Streptomonospora nanhaiensis: one gene and its partner. The protein of the gene in region 1 binds, or shares a complex with, the protein of each later gene. Links are inferred from orthologs where the notes say so. Each region holds a gene or a part of one and is shown on either strand. Other genes may lie near its edges. The genes, in order: HNR12_RS05025 and smc.

Region 1 (5,597 bases):
GGCCGAGCGGCACGAGTCCCCTGCGCGGCAGCCCGGTGCCGCGCTGGTCTCGGTGGTGCGCGGCTACCTCGACCACCTCGCCGTCGAACGCGGCCTGGCCGACAACACCCTGTCCTCCTACCGCCGCGACCTCAACCGCTACCTCGCGTTCCTTGCCGCGCGCGGTGTCACCGCGCTCGACGGCGTCACCGAGTCCGACGTCACCGAGTTCCTGCGCCGCCTGCGCGAAGGCGACCCCGACCACCCGCCCCTGGGCACCAACTCCGCCGGCCGCGCCGTGGTGGCGGTGCGCGGGCTGCACCGGTTCGCCCTGCGCGAGGGGATCACCGCCGCCGACCCCGCCGGGGGCGTGCGCCCGCCCGCGCCGCCGCGTCGGCTGCCCAAGGCGGTCTCGCTGGACACCATCGAGTCCCTGCTGGGCGCGGTCCCGGCCGAGGGCGACCCCCGCGCCGCCCGCGACCGCGCCCTGCTCGAACTCCTCTACGGCACCGGCGCGCGGATCTCCGAGGCCGTGGGCCTGGACGTCGACGACCTCACCCGGGTCAGCGCCGGGGAGGCGGGCTCGGGCGAGGTCAGCGTGGTGCGGTTCCGCGGCAAGGGCGGCAAGGAGCGGCTGGTGCCGATCGGCCGGTTCGCGCGCGGCGCGGTGGAGTCCTACCTGGTGCGGGCCCGCCCGGTGCTGGCGGCGTCGGGCCGGGGCGTGCCCGCGCTCTTCCTCAACGCCCGCGGCGGGCGGCTGACCCGCCAGGGGGCGTGGTCGGTGCTGCGGGCCGCGGCCGAACGCGCCGGGCTCACCGACATCTCGCCGCACACGCTGCGGCACTCCTTCGCCACCCACCTGCTCGACGGCGGCGCCGACGTCCGCGTGGTGCAGGAGCTGCTGGGGCACGCCTCGGTGACCACCACCCAGGTCTACACGATGGTGACCGTGGACCGCCTGCGCGAGGTGTACGCGGCCAGCCACCCCCGGGCCAACGCCGCCACGTGACCCCGCCGCCGGCCGTCCGGCGCCGCCGCCGCCGCGAACCGGCCCGCTACCCGCGGGCGAGGCCGTAGAGTGTCGCGTTGAATCATTGCGTGCCGTCGTTCTAGAGTCGCCGCACGACGGTTGGTCGCTGTCGACATATTGAGTTTTTCCGACGGCCGGCCGCGCGGGGCGCCCAACCGCCCGGCGCCGGCGGGTCCGTAGGGAGGTCAAGGGTTGTGAGCTGGTCGGAGTACGACGACGCGGAGCCGGTCGGCCCCGTCGACGAAAACATGCCGGACTCCCCGGCGAGCAACCCATGGGGGGAAACGCGCAGCACGGGGGCGGCACTGCAAGCGAACAGACCGAAACCGGAGTTCCCGGTACCGGCGCCGTTGGACAGCCACGGTCCGGCACGCATCGTAGCACTGTGTAATCAGAAGGGCGGGGTCGGCAAGACCACAACGACGATCAACCTCGGCGCGGCGATCGCCGAGTACGGCAGGCGGGTGCTGCTGGTCGACTTCGACCCGCAGGGCGCGCTGTCGGTGGGGCTGGGGCGGCTGGATCCGCGCGAGCTCGACCTCACCGTCTACAACCTGCTCATGCAGCGCGACGTCACCGTCGAGGACGTCCTGATCAAGACCGACGTCGACGGCCTCGACCTCATCCCGAGCAACATCGACCTGTCGGCGGCCGAGGTCCAGCTGGTGGGCGAGGTCGCCCGCGAGCACATGCTCTCGCGCGCCCTGCGCCCGGTCATCGACGACTACGACGTCGTGCTCATCGACTGCCAGCCGTCGCTGGGCCTGCTCACCGTCAACGCGCTCACCGCCGCCGACGGCGTGATCGTACCGCTGGAGTGCGAGTTCTTCGCGCTGCGCGGTGTCGCGCTGCTCATGGACACCATCCAGAAGGTGCAGGAGCGGCTGAACGAGCGCCTGGTCATCGACGGCTTCCTGGGCACCATGTACGACCCGCGCACCCTGCACGCGCGCGAGGTGCTGGCCACCATCATCGACGGGTTCGGCGACAAGGTCTACGGCACCGTCATCAACCGCACCGTCCGCTTCCCCGACGCCACCGTGGCCGGGGAGCCCATCACCCGCTTCGACTCGTCGTCGGCGGGTGCCAACGCCTACCGGGAGCTCGCGAAGGAGGTGCTGGCCAGGTGGCCAATCAGCGGACACGACGTGTGACGCTGCCGGGCGCCGACGAGCTGTTCTTCCGGTCGTCGGAGCCCACCGGACCCGAGCCCGCACCATCGGCGCCCGAGCCGCCGGCCGCCCGCTCGGCCGGGGCCTCCGGCACCACGCGGCCGGTGCCGCGCGCCCGTCCGGCGCGTCCGCCGCGGCCCAGTGGCCGCCAGCGCCACGACGAGAAGATCACCGTCTACATCTCGGCGCCCGAACTGCTGGCGCTGGAGCAGACCCGGCTGACCCTGCGGGGCGACCACGGCCTCACGGCCGACCGCGGCCGCATCGTCCGCGAGGCGGTGGCGGTGCTGCTGGCCGACTTCGAGGAGCACGGCGCCTCCAGCATGCTGGTGCGGCGGCTGAGCGAGACGTGAACAGGGCACCGGTTCAACGGTGCCACCCTGGAACGATGACCCAGACCAGCCCGGCCTCGCCGCGGGCGCGCCCATGAGCGCTCCCGGCGGCGAGGCCGTCTCCGACGGCGGATTCCAGGTGCACCTGGACAACTTCGAGGGGCCCTTCGACCTGCTCCTCGGGTTGATCTCCAAGCACAAGCTCGACATCACCGAGGTGTCGCTGTCGAAGGTCACCGACGAGTTCATCGCCCACATCCGCGCCCACGAGGACGACTGGGACCTCGACCAGGCCAGCCACTTCCTGCTGGTGGCCGCCACGCTGCTGGACCTCAAGGCGGCGCGGCTGCTGCCGCGCGGCGACGTGGAGGACGAGGCCGACCTCGCCCTGCTGGAGGCGCGCGACCTGCTGTTCGCCCGCCTCCTGCAGTACCGCGCCTACAAGGAGGCCGCCGCCGTGCTGGCCGGGCGCCTGGCCGCGCAGGGGCGGCGCTTCCCGCGCGCGGTGCGCCTGGAGCCGCGGTTCGCCGAGGCGCGCCCCGACGTGTTCATCAAGCTCGGCCCGCAGGAGTTCGCGATGCTGGCGGCGCGGGTGTTCACCCCCCGCGAGCCGCCCAGCGTCCCGGTGACCCACATCCACCAGACCCGCACCTCGGTGCGCGAGCAGGCCGAACTGGTGGTGCGGGCGCTGCGCGAGCACGGGCGGCTGACGTTCGCCGAGCTGACCGCCGACTGCGCCGGTACCTTCGAGGTCGTCGCGCGGTTCCTGGCGCTGCTGGAGCTGTACCGGGCGGCCAGTGTGGGGTTCGACCAGCCCGAGCCGCTGGCCGAGCTGGTGATCACCTGGACCGGCAGCGCCCAGGGCGCGATCGCGGTGTCCGACGAGTTCGACCAGGCCAAGCGCGAGGGCGAGGACGAGGAGTGAGCGCGGTGGAGCACGAGGAGGCGGTGGCGGACCGGCCCGCGGCGGCCGGCGGCGACGGCGCGGCGGAGCTGCGCCGCGACCTGGAGGCCGTGCTGATGGTGGTGGACCAGCCGGTCGCCGAGTACGACCTGGCGCGGGCCTTCGACCGCCCGGTCGACGAGATCGCGCGGGTGCTCGCCGAGCTGTCGCGCGAGTACACCGCGCAGGGGCGCGGGTTCGACCTGCGCCAGGTGGCCGAGGGATGGCGGTTCTACACCCGGCCCGAGTGCGCGGCCGTGGTCGAGCACTTCCTCAAGGAGGGCCAGGAGGTCCGCCTGACCCAGGCCGCGCTGGAGACGCTGGCGGTGGTGGCCTACCGCCAGCCGGTGTCGCGCGGACGGGTCTCGGCGGTGCGCGGTGTGAACTGCGACGGGGTTATGCGTACCCTCGTACTGAGGGGCCTGATCGAGGAGGCCGGACAGGACCCGGAGTCCGGCGCCCTGCTCTACCGCACCACCACCTATTTCCTGGAGCGCCTTGGCCTTCGCGACCTCGGTGAACTCCCCGACCTCGCCCCCTTCCTGCCTGACGACATCGAAGGTTTTGACGACACCGGTGAACACGCCACGTAAGAACTCCCGATCCCGCGGTGAGCGGGACCACGACGACCGCCGCGCCGAGCGCGGCCGGTCCGCCCCGCGCGGTGAGCGCGGCGACCACGACACCTCGGCCCGGGGCCCGCGCGGCGGCGCCCGCGGGGCCTCCGGCTCTACGGGGCGTGACGGCAACCGCGGGGCGGCCCGCGGCTCCTCCGGCGACCGCTTCGCGCGGGGCGGCCGGGCGGAGCGGTCCGACCGCGCCGGCGGCGGCGCTCGGGGCGAACGCCCCGCGCGCTCGGGCGGCCCGGGCGGCTACGGGCGCTCCGCCCGCGACGATCGGCCCGGCCGGGGCGACTCCCCGGCGCGCGGCGGCCGGCCCGCCCGCGACGACCGCGGGGCCCGCGGCGAGGGCCGCGACCGCGACCGCCGGGACCACCGCGAGTACCGCGACCAGCGGGAGCGCGCCGACCGGTCCGACCGGTCCTCCCGCGACGACCGATTCGAGCGCACCGACCGGGGCGGGCGCGGCCGGCCGGGCGAGCGCGCCGGCTCGGCCCGGGGCGCCGACAGCCGCGCTCGCCGGGGCGCGGACCGCGCCGATCGCACCGCCCGCACCGACCGGTCGGAGCGGTCCGAGCGTCCCGCGCGCTCGTCCTCCCGCGTCTACACCCGCCGCGACGACCACAAGTTCCGGGCCACGGGCCGCGGCCCGGCCGCCCGCGACTTCCGCGACAGCCGCGTGCCGCGCGGCGGCGGCCAGGCCGAGCGCGACCTGTCCCCGGCGGCGCGCGCCCGGCTGAACACGCTGCGCGCCGAATACGACCCGCGCGACGACGACCGCGCCGACGACGACCGCGACACCTACACCGACGTCCCCGGCGGCATCCGGCTGCAGAAGGCGCTCGCCCAGGCGGGCGTGGCCAGCCGCCGCGCCAGCGAGGAGCTGATCGTGGCCGGCCGGGTCACCGTCGACGGCCACACCGTGCGCCGCTTCGGCGCCCGGGTCGACCCCGAGGCCTCCGAGATCCGGGTCGACGGCATGCGCGTGGTCACCGCCCCCGACAAGCTGTACTTCGCGCTGCACAAGCCGCGCGGCGTGGTCAGCACCATGTGGGACCCCGAGGGCCGCCCCACCCTGGCCGACTACACCGGCCAGACCGAGGAGCGGCTCTTCCACGTCGGTCGGCTCGACACCGAGACCGAGGGCCTGATCCTGCTGACCAACGACGGCGAGCTGGCGAACCGGCTCACCCACCCGCGCTACCGGGTCGTCAAGACCTACATCGCCAAGGTGCCGGGACCGGTGCCGCGCGAGGTGGTGCGCGAGGTCCGCGGCGGCGTGGAACTGGAGGACGGCCCGGTCGAGGTCGACTCCTTCCGCGTCGTGGAGAACGGCGAGCCGCAGGCGCTCGTGGAGGTCCGGCTGCACGAGGGGCGCAAGCACATCGTGCGGCGGCTGCTGGACGCGGTGGGGCACCCGGTCTCCGACCTCGCGCGCACGCAGATCGGCCCGGTGGGGATCAACACCCTCAAGCCGGGCACCATGCGGGCGCTGACCGCCAACGAGGTCAGCGAGCTTTA
Region 2 (6,950 bases), 3.7 Mb from region 1 along the record:
CCGAGAGCTGGGGGTAGCCTCCGGCGGTGTCCTCGGCCTCGTCGGCGATGTTCTCCAGGCCGAACCGCTCGTAGACCTGCCCGATGAAGGTCTGGGAGGTCGCCGAGTACATGCCGTCGTCCAGCTCGTGGTAGTAGGTCAGGTCGACCTCGCCGACCTCCTCGGTGGTCTCCTGGACCACCGCGTCGAGTTCGGACTCCACCCGGTCGGCGGCCTCGTCGGCCTCCTGGGCGTGCCCGGTGGCCTCGCCGAGCATGCGCATCTGGGAGTAGGTGTCGTCCAGGGTCTCGGCGGCCGGGATCAGCAGCACGGGGACGTCCACCTCGCGCAGCTGGGCGGCGGCGTCCTCGGCGTCGCGGGCCATGATGACCAGGTCGGGGTTGTACTCGCTGACGGCCTCCACACTGGGGGTGAACCCCGACAGGTCGGTGGTGGGCGCGTCCTCGGGGTAGTTGGAGAACTCGTCGGCGGCGACCACCTGGTCGCCCGCGCCGATCTCGAACAGCATCTCGGTGCTGCTGGGCGACAGCGAGACGATGCGCTCGGGGCGGGCCTCGATGGTGACCTCGCCGGTGCCGTCCTCGACGGTGACGGGGAAGCCCTCGCCGGGGGAGGCGGCTCCCTGGTCCTGATCGGCGGGCTCCTGGCCGCCGCCGCAGGCGGAGAGGGTGAGTGCGGCCAGCAGCAGGACGGCCGGCAGGCGACGGGCGCTGCGCACGGGACTCCTTCACGGGCTGGGCAGGGAACGGGCAGCCCGCGGGCGCGGAGCGGTCCGTCCTTCCTGCGAGGACTGGGAACACCGCGGCACCGGTGAGGCGGCCTGGCTCGTCCCGCCTCGCGCGCGGCCCAGGGGCCGTGCGGGGGCGGGCGTCACAGTTGCGGGACAGCGCCGGGTTGCGCGGTGCGCCCGAAAGGGCGCCCGCACCGGACTTCGCTCGCTCGGTGCCGTCGCCCGGCCGGTCAGGGCACGGGCGACTCCCCCACTCTAACCGGCGGCCGGGGGCCGGGCGCGGGCGGGTGGCGCGGCGCGGCCGGTCAGGGGCCTGGCCGGTCGCGGTCCAGCTTCTGGCTGATGACCTGGGAGATGCCGTCGTTCTGCATGGTGACGCCGTAGAGGGCGTCGGCGGCCTCCATGGTGCGCTTCTGGTGGGTGATCACGATGAGCTGGGAGGAGGCCCGCAGCTCCTCGAAGATCACCAGCAGCCGCTGGAGGTTGGTGTCGTCCAGCGCGGCCTCGACCTCGTCCATGACGTAGAACGGCGAGGGCCGGGCCTTGAAGATGGCCGCGAGGAAGGCCACGGCGGTCAGCGAGCGCTCGCCGCCCGACAGCAGCGACAGCCGCTTGACCTTCTTGCCGGGCGGCCGCGCCTCGACCTCGATGCCGGTGGTGAGCATGTTGTCGGGGTCGGTGAGCACCAGGCGGCCCTCGCCGCCGGGGAACAGCCGGCCGAAGATCTGGGTGAACTCCCGCTCGACGTCGGTGTAGGCGGCGGAGAACACCTCCTGCACCCGGGCGTCGACCTGCTCGACCACCGACAGCAGGTCGCGGCGGGTCTTCTTGAGGTCCTCCAGTTGGGCGTTGAGGAAGGCGTGCCGCTCCTCCAGGGCGGCGAACTCCTCCAGCGCCAGGGGGTTGATCTTGCCGAGCTGGTTGAGCTGCCGCTCTGCGGCGCGCGCCCGCTTCTCCTGGACCTCGCGCACGTAGGGGACGGGCACGGCCTCGTCCTCGGGGGCGTCGGCGGGCGGCGGCACGGGCACGCGCGGGCCGTACTCGGCGATGAGGGTGTCGACGTCCACGCCCATCTCCTCCACGGCCCGGGTCTCCAGCTGCTCCAGGCGCAGCCTGCGCTCGGCGCGGGCGACCTCGCTGCCGTGGACGACGTTGACCAGCTTCTCCAGCTCCACCGACAGCTCGCGGACGCGGGCGCGCACGGTCTTGAGTTCGGCGTCGCGGGCGGCGCGCTCCTCCTCGGCGGTTCGTCGCTCGGTGTCGGCGTGGGCCAGCGAGACGGCGATGCGCTCCAGGGCCTGGGCGGCGGCGTCGGCGACCGCCTCGGCGACCCGGGACTGCCGGCGGCGGCGGGCGCGCCGCTCGGCGGCGCGGCGGCGGGCCTGGCGCTCGGCCTCGGCGGCGCGCAGCAGGGAGTCGGCGCGCCCGGCGATGGAGCGCACCCGCTCCTCGGCGGTGCGCACCGACAGCCGGGCCTCGGTCTCGGCGGCGCGCGCGGCGCTCGCCGCATCGGCCAGGGCGTCGCGGCGCTCGGTGTCGGGTTCGCCGTCGTCCAGCGGCTCGGCCTCGGCCTCGGCCAGCCGTGTTTCCAGGTCGGCGAGCGCGTCGAGGTCGCTCTGCCGGCCGGCGGCGGCCTTGGCGGCGGCGGCCGTGTAGCGCTCGACCTCGGCGGCGGCGGCGCGCGCCTGCCCGCCGAGCTTGCCCAGATGCTGGGCGGCGTCGTTGCGGCGCTTGTCGGCGGCGCGGCGGCGGGCGGTGACCTCGTCCAGCTCGGTGGCGAGGTCGGCCCGCTCCTCCTTGGCCTCGGCGAGGTCGGCGGCGGCGCGCCGGGCGGTTTCGGTTGCCCGCGCGAGAAGCTGGGCGGCCTCGTCGACGGCGGCCTGCACCTCCAGCAGGCTGGGCGCCGAGGACGACCCGCCCTGCACGAGCCCGGGGCCGAACACGTCGCCCTCGGCGGTGACGGCGCGCAGGTCGGGGTGGGAGTCGAGCAGGTCGCGGGCCGCCGGCGCGTCGGCGACCAGCACCACGCGCTCCAGCAGCGCGGTCAGCGCCCCGTGCAGCGGCGCGGGGGCGGTGACGGCGTCGAGGGCGTAGCGCAGGCCCGCGGGCGGCCGCGGCCATTCGGCGCGGGGGACGGTGGCGGCGGCACCGGCGCCCACCACGATCCCGGCGCGCCCGGCGTCGTCGCCCTTGAGCAGGTCCAGCGCCGCCAGGGCGTCGGCCAGGGACTCCACCGCCACGGCGTCGGAGGCGGCGCCCAGGGCGGCGGCGACGGCGGTCTCGTGGCCGGGCTCGACCTCGACCAGCGCGGCGACGGAGCCCAGCAGGCCCGGCAGGCGGTCGCCGGCGGCCATCAGGGCGCCGGCGCCGTCCTTGCGGGCCAGGCCCATCTCCAGGGCCTCCTTGCGGGCGGCCAGTGCGGCGCGTTCGCGCTCGGCGGTGCGCTCGGCGTCGCGCAGCTCGTTGAGCCGGGCCTCGACGGCGGCCAGCCGCTCCTTGGCGCGCTCGTAGGCGGCGTCGAGTTCGGCGTCGCCCTCGTCCAGGCCGGCGGCGTCGGCCTCGGCGAACTCGTACTCGGCCTGGGCGGCCTCGGCGCGCTCGCGGGCCTCGACGGCGGCGGCGTCCAGCCGCTCGACCTCGGCCTCGGAGGCGGCGAGCCGGCTGCGCAGGGCGTCGACGCGGCCCCGCAGCTTGGCCAGGCCCTCGCGGCGGTCGGCGGCGGCGCGCGCGGCGGCGGCCACCCGCCGCTCCTCCTCCTTCAGCGCCTCCTCCGCTGCGGCGCGCTCGGCCACGGACCGCTCCAGGACCTCGCGGGAGTCGTCCAGCCGGTACTGCAGCTCCTCCTCCTGGGCGCGCGCCTCCTCGGCCTCGCGCTCCAGGTCGTCGGGGTCGCGGCCGAAGCGCTCCTCGCCGGGGTCGGCGGCCAGGTGGCGGTGGCGCTCGGCCGCCAGGCCGGCCACGGCGCTGAGGCGCTCCTTGAGCCGGGACAGCCCGTGGTAGGCGTCCTGGGCGGCGGCCAGCAGCGGGGCGGCCTCGGTGGCGGCGGCCTCCAGGGTGGCCTCGCGCGCCTGGGCGTCGGCAAGGGAGCGCTCGGCGGCCTCGCGGCGGGTGCGCACGGCGGCCTCGTCGGCCTCCTCCTTCTCCAAAGCCTCGCGCAGGGTGACGATGTCGTCGGCGAGCAGCCGCAGCCGGGCGTCGCGCAGGTCGGCCTGGATGACGGCGGCGCGGCGGGCGAGTTCGGCCTGGCGGCCCAGCGGCTTGAGCTGGCGGCGCAGCTCGGCGGTGAGGTCGGTGACGCGGTCGAGGTTGCCCTGCATCGCGTCCAGCTTGCGCAGCGCCTTCTCCTTGCGCTTGCGGTGCTTGAGGATGCCGGCGGCCTCCTCGACCAGGGCCCGGCGCTCTTCGGGGCCGGCGTGCAGCACGGTGTCGAGCTGGCCCTGCCCGACGATGACGTGCATCTCGCGGCCGATACCGGAGTCGCTGAGGAGGTCCTGGATGTCCAGCAGCCGGCAGGTGTCGCCGTTGATGGCGTACTCCGAGCCGCCGTTGCGGAACATGGTCCGCTTGATGGTGACCTCGGTGTAGTCGATGGGCAGCGCGCCGTCGGAGTTGTCGATGGTGAGGCTGACCTCGGCGCGGCCCAGGGGGGCGCGGGAGGACGTCCCCGCGAAGATGACGTCCTCCATCTTTCCGCCGCGCAGGGACTTGGCGCCCTGCTCGCCCATCACCCAGGCCAGTGCGTCGACCACGTTGGACTTGCCCGACCCGTTGGGGCCGACGACGGTGGTGATGCCGGGTTCGAACCGCAGGGTGGTGGCTGAGGCGAACGACTTGAAACCGCGCAGCGTGAGGGTCTTCAGGTACACGCCGCGGGTCCTCCTGCTTCACTCGCCACTCGCCGGTCCTCGGCATTCCAGGGTGCCATCAAGAGTGCCATGAACCAGGGGTTTCGGGTGGGGGAACCGCGCGGTGTCACCGGTGGCCGCGGCCACCCGCCCCGTCTCCGGCGCCGCGTGGGGAGCGCGGCGGTCGGGCGGGGCGGTGCTGTGCGGACACGGCGGGGCGCACCGGAGCGGTGCGCCGTTCGCGGGGGGTGGAGTCGTCGTCGCCTGCGGGGCGGAGGGGCGGTCGGCGTGCGCCGCCGCCGCGGACCGGGTGGTCGGGGCCGGTACGGCCGGGCCCGGATGCCCCGCTCAGGGACGCCTGGCCGAAGAAGCGGCGTCCCTTGCTGCGGTACGGAATCGTAGCGGGGGCGTTAGGCGAGCGCGGGCTCGCGGTCCGCCGCGGTGACAGAGACGTCGGCGACGGCCGCCGACAGTTGGTCGTTGCGTGCCTGAAGACGACCGATCTCGTCCTCGAGGTCACGTACTCGCTTCTGCAGTCGCCGCATTTCCTGAACCATCTGAGGGTCAGGACCGCCGACGTGGCCAAACAGAGCCTTCGCCATGATGTGGGTCCTCCACACTGAGTGACCAGTTCGATGCACGCACACATGAGCAAGAGGAGCGCCGCCGAGCATCCCCGGCTGTCTCCTGAGGAAGGGCGCGCGGTCTGCCTTCCAGCGTCTCACCATGGGCGCTACTGGTCAAGATTGAACGAAACCGTACGTAACAAACTGTAACCGGACAGGTCACAAGGGCGCGATCCGGCGTTGAGCACCCCGCGCGTAGGGCTGCCGCGGCGTGAAGCCGACTGCAGGCGGGCGCTCGCGAACCGCGCTACCTTCCCAGGATACTCACCGCTCGGCGAATCCGGAGTACGCGCCCCGGGGATTCTCCCATCGTTCAACCACGCCGGTGACCTCACCAGGGGTTTCACCGCCGCGCAGATGCGCGAGAAGCTGCGCACACCGCTCGCGCGGGCCCTCGGCGACCACCTCCACCCGGCCGTCGGCCAGGTTGGTCGCGGCGCCGGTGAGCCCCAGTTCCAGCGCGCGCGAGCGCACCCACCAGCGGAAACCCACGCCCTGCACGCGTCCGCGCACCCACGCGGTCAGGCGCGCCCCCTCGTCGGCGCCGCCCCCGGCGCCGTGCGTGCCCTCTGTGCTCCCGGTGCCTGCCATGCGCTGCCGCCTCCCGTCTCGGCTCGTGTCACGTGCGGTCCACGGACCCGCCTACCCGCCGCCTACCCGCCGGCGCGGCGCCGGCTGGCAGCGCGGGCAGCTGAACGACGACCGGTTCATGAAGGGGTCGCGGCGGATGGGCGTGCCGCAGCGGCGGCAGGGCAGGTCGCGGCGGCCGTAGGCGTTCAGGCCGCGCTCGAAGTAGCCGCTCTCGCCGTTGACGTTGACGTAGAGGCTGTCGAAGGAGGTGCCGCCCTCGGCCAGCGCCTCGCGCAGCACGTCGCGCAGCCGCGCCAGCAGCTCGGCCACCTGGGCGGGGCGCAGCGTGGCGGTGGGGCGCGCCCAGTGCAGCCGCGCGCGCCACAGCGCCTCGTCGGCGTAGATGTTGCCCACCCCGCTGATCAGCGACTGGTCCAGCAGCGCGCGCTTGATCTCGGTGCGCCGGCGCCGCAGCGCCGCCGTGAACACCGCGTCGTCGAAGTCGGGGTCGAGGGGGTCCAGCGCGATGTGGGAGATGACCGCGGGCACCCCGGCCGAACGGCCCACCACGTCGGGCGCCAGCGGCTCGACCATGAGGTGGCCGAAGGTGCGCTGGTCCACGAACCGCAGCTCGCGCTCGTTGTCGGCGCCCAGCCCCAGGCGCACCCGCAAATGCCGCTCGTCGGGGCGGCCGCGCGGCTGGACCAGCAGCTGGCCGCTCATGCCCAGGTGGGCCAGCAAGGCGTCGCCGGAGTCGAGGTTGAGCCACAGGTACTTGCCGCGGCGCCGGACCTCGGTGACGGCGCGGTCCTTCAGCCGCGCGGCGAAGTCCTCGGCCCCCGCCGCGTGCCGCCGGACGGCGCGCGGGTGCAGCACCAGGGCCTCGTGGACGGTCCGGCCGCGCACCCAGTGCTCCAGGCCGGTGCGGACGACCTCGACCTCGGGCAGTTCGGGCATCGGGGGGTCAGGCTCCGTCCTCGTCGGCGACCGCAGCGGCGGACTTGGCGCGGATGGCCTTCCAGGCCGACTCCGCGGCCTGCTGCTCGGCCTCCTTCTTGCTGCGGCCCTCGCCCGTGCCGTAGTCCTCGCCGGCCACGCGGACGGTGGCGCGGAAGGTCTTCTGGTGGTCGGGACCGCTCTCGTCGACGTGGTACTCGGGCACGCCGAGCATCTCCGAGG

The links.
Region 2: the proteins of HNR12_RS05025 (region 1) and smc are in contact, whole or in part, in a crystal structure (PDB 3ZGX), measured with the Bacillus subtilis proteins. The link is inferred for Streptomonospora nanhaiensis from one-to-one orthologs.

The regions. Positions count from the first base shown.
Region 1 is NZ_JACCFO010000001.1:1,162,852-1,168,448, reverse strand. What follows is about bases 1,767-4,522. They hold HNR12_RS05025 (segregation and condensation protein A), read left to right. Parts: upstream 1,767-2,607; coding sequence 2,608-3,438; downstream 3,439-4,522. Other genes in these bases: HNR12_RS05015 (pseudouridine synthase), read left to right, coding at 4,033-4,522; scpB (SMC-Scp complex subunit ScpB), read left to right, coding at 3,462-4,049; HNR12_RS05030 (hypothetical protein), read left to right, coding at 2,160-2,534; HNR12_RS05035 (ParA family protein), read left to right, coding at 1,767-2,163. Also shown: HNR12_RS05040 (site-specific tyrosine recombinase XerD), read left to right, coding at 1-988; more of HNR12_RS05035, read left to right, coding at 1,204-1,766; more of HNR12_RS05015, read left to right, coding at 4,523-5,597. UniProt on the Bacillus subtilis protein: Participates in chromosomal partition during cell division. May act via the formation of a condensin-like complex containing Smc and ScpB that pull DNA away from mid-cell into both cell halves.
Region 2 is NZ_JACCFO010000001.1:4,863,368-4,870,317, reverse strand. Bases 836-4,944 are described here. They hold smc (chromosome segregation protein SMC), read right to left. Parts: upstream 4,597-4,944; coding sequence 1,036-4,596; downstream 836-1,035. Also shown: HNR12_RS21630 (ABC transporter substrate-binding protein), read right to left, coding at 1-718; HNR12_RS21620 (hypothetical protein), read right to left, coding at 4,986-5,177; HNR12_RS21615 (acylphosphatase), read right to left, coding at 5,466-5,792; mutM (bifunctional DNA-formamidopyrimidine glycosylase/DNA-(apurinic or apyrimidinic site) lyase), read right to left, coding at 5,844-6,728; rnc (ribonuclease III), read right to left, coding at 6,736-6,950. UniProt on the Bacillus subtilis protein: Required for chromosome condensation and partitioning.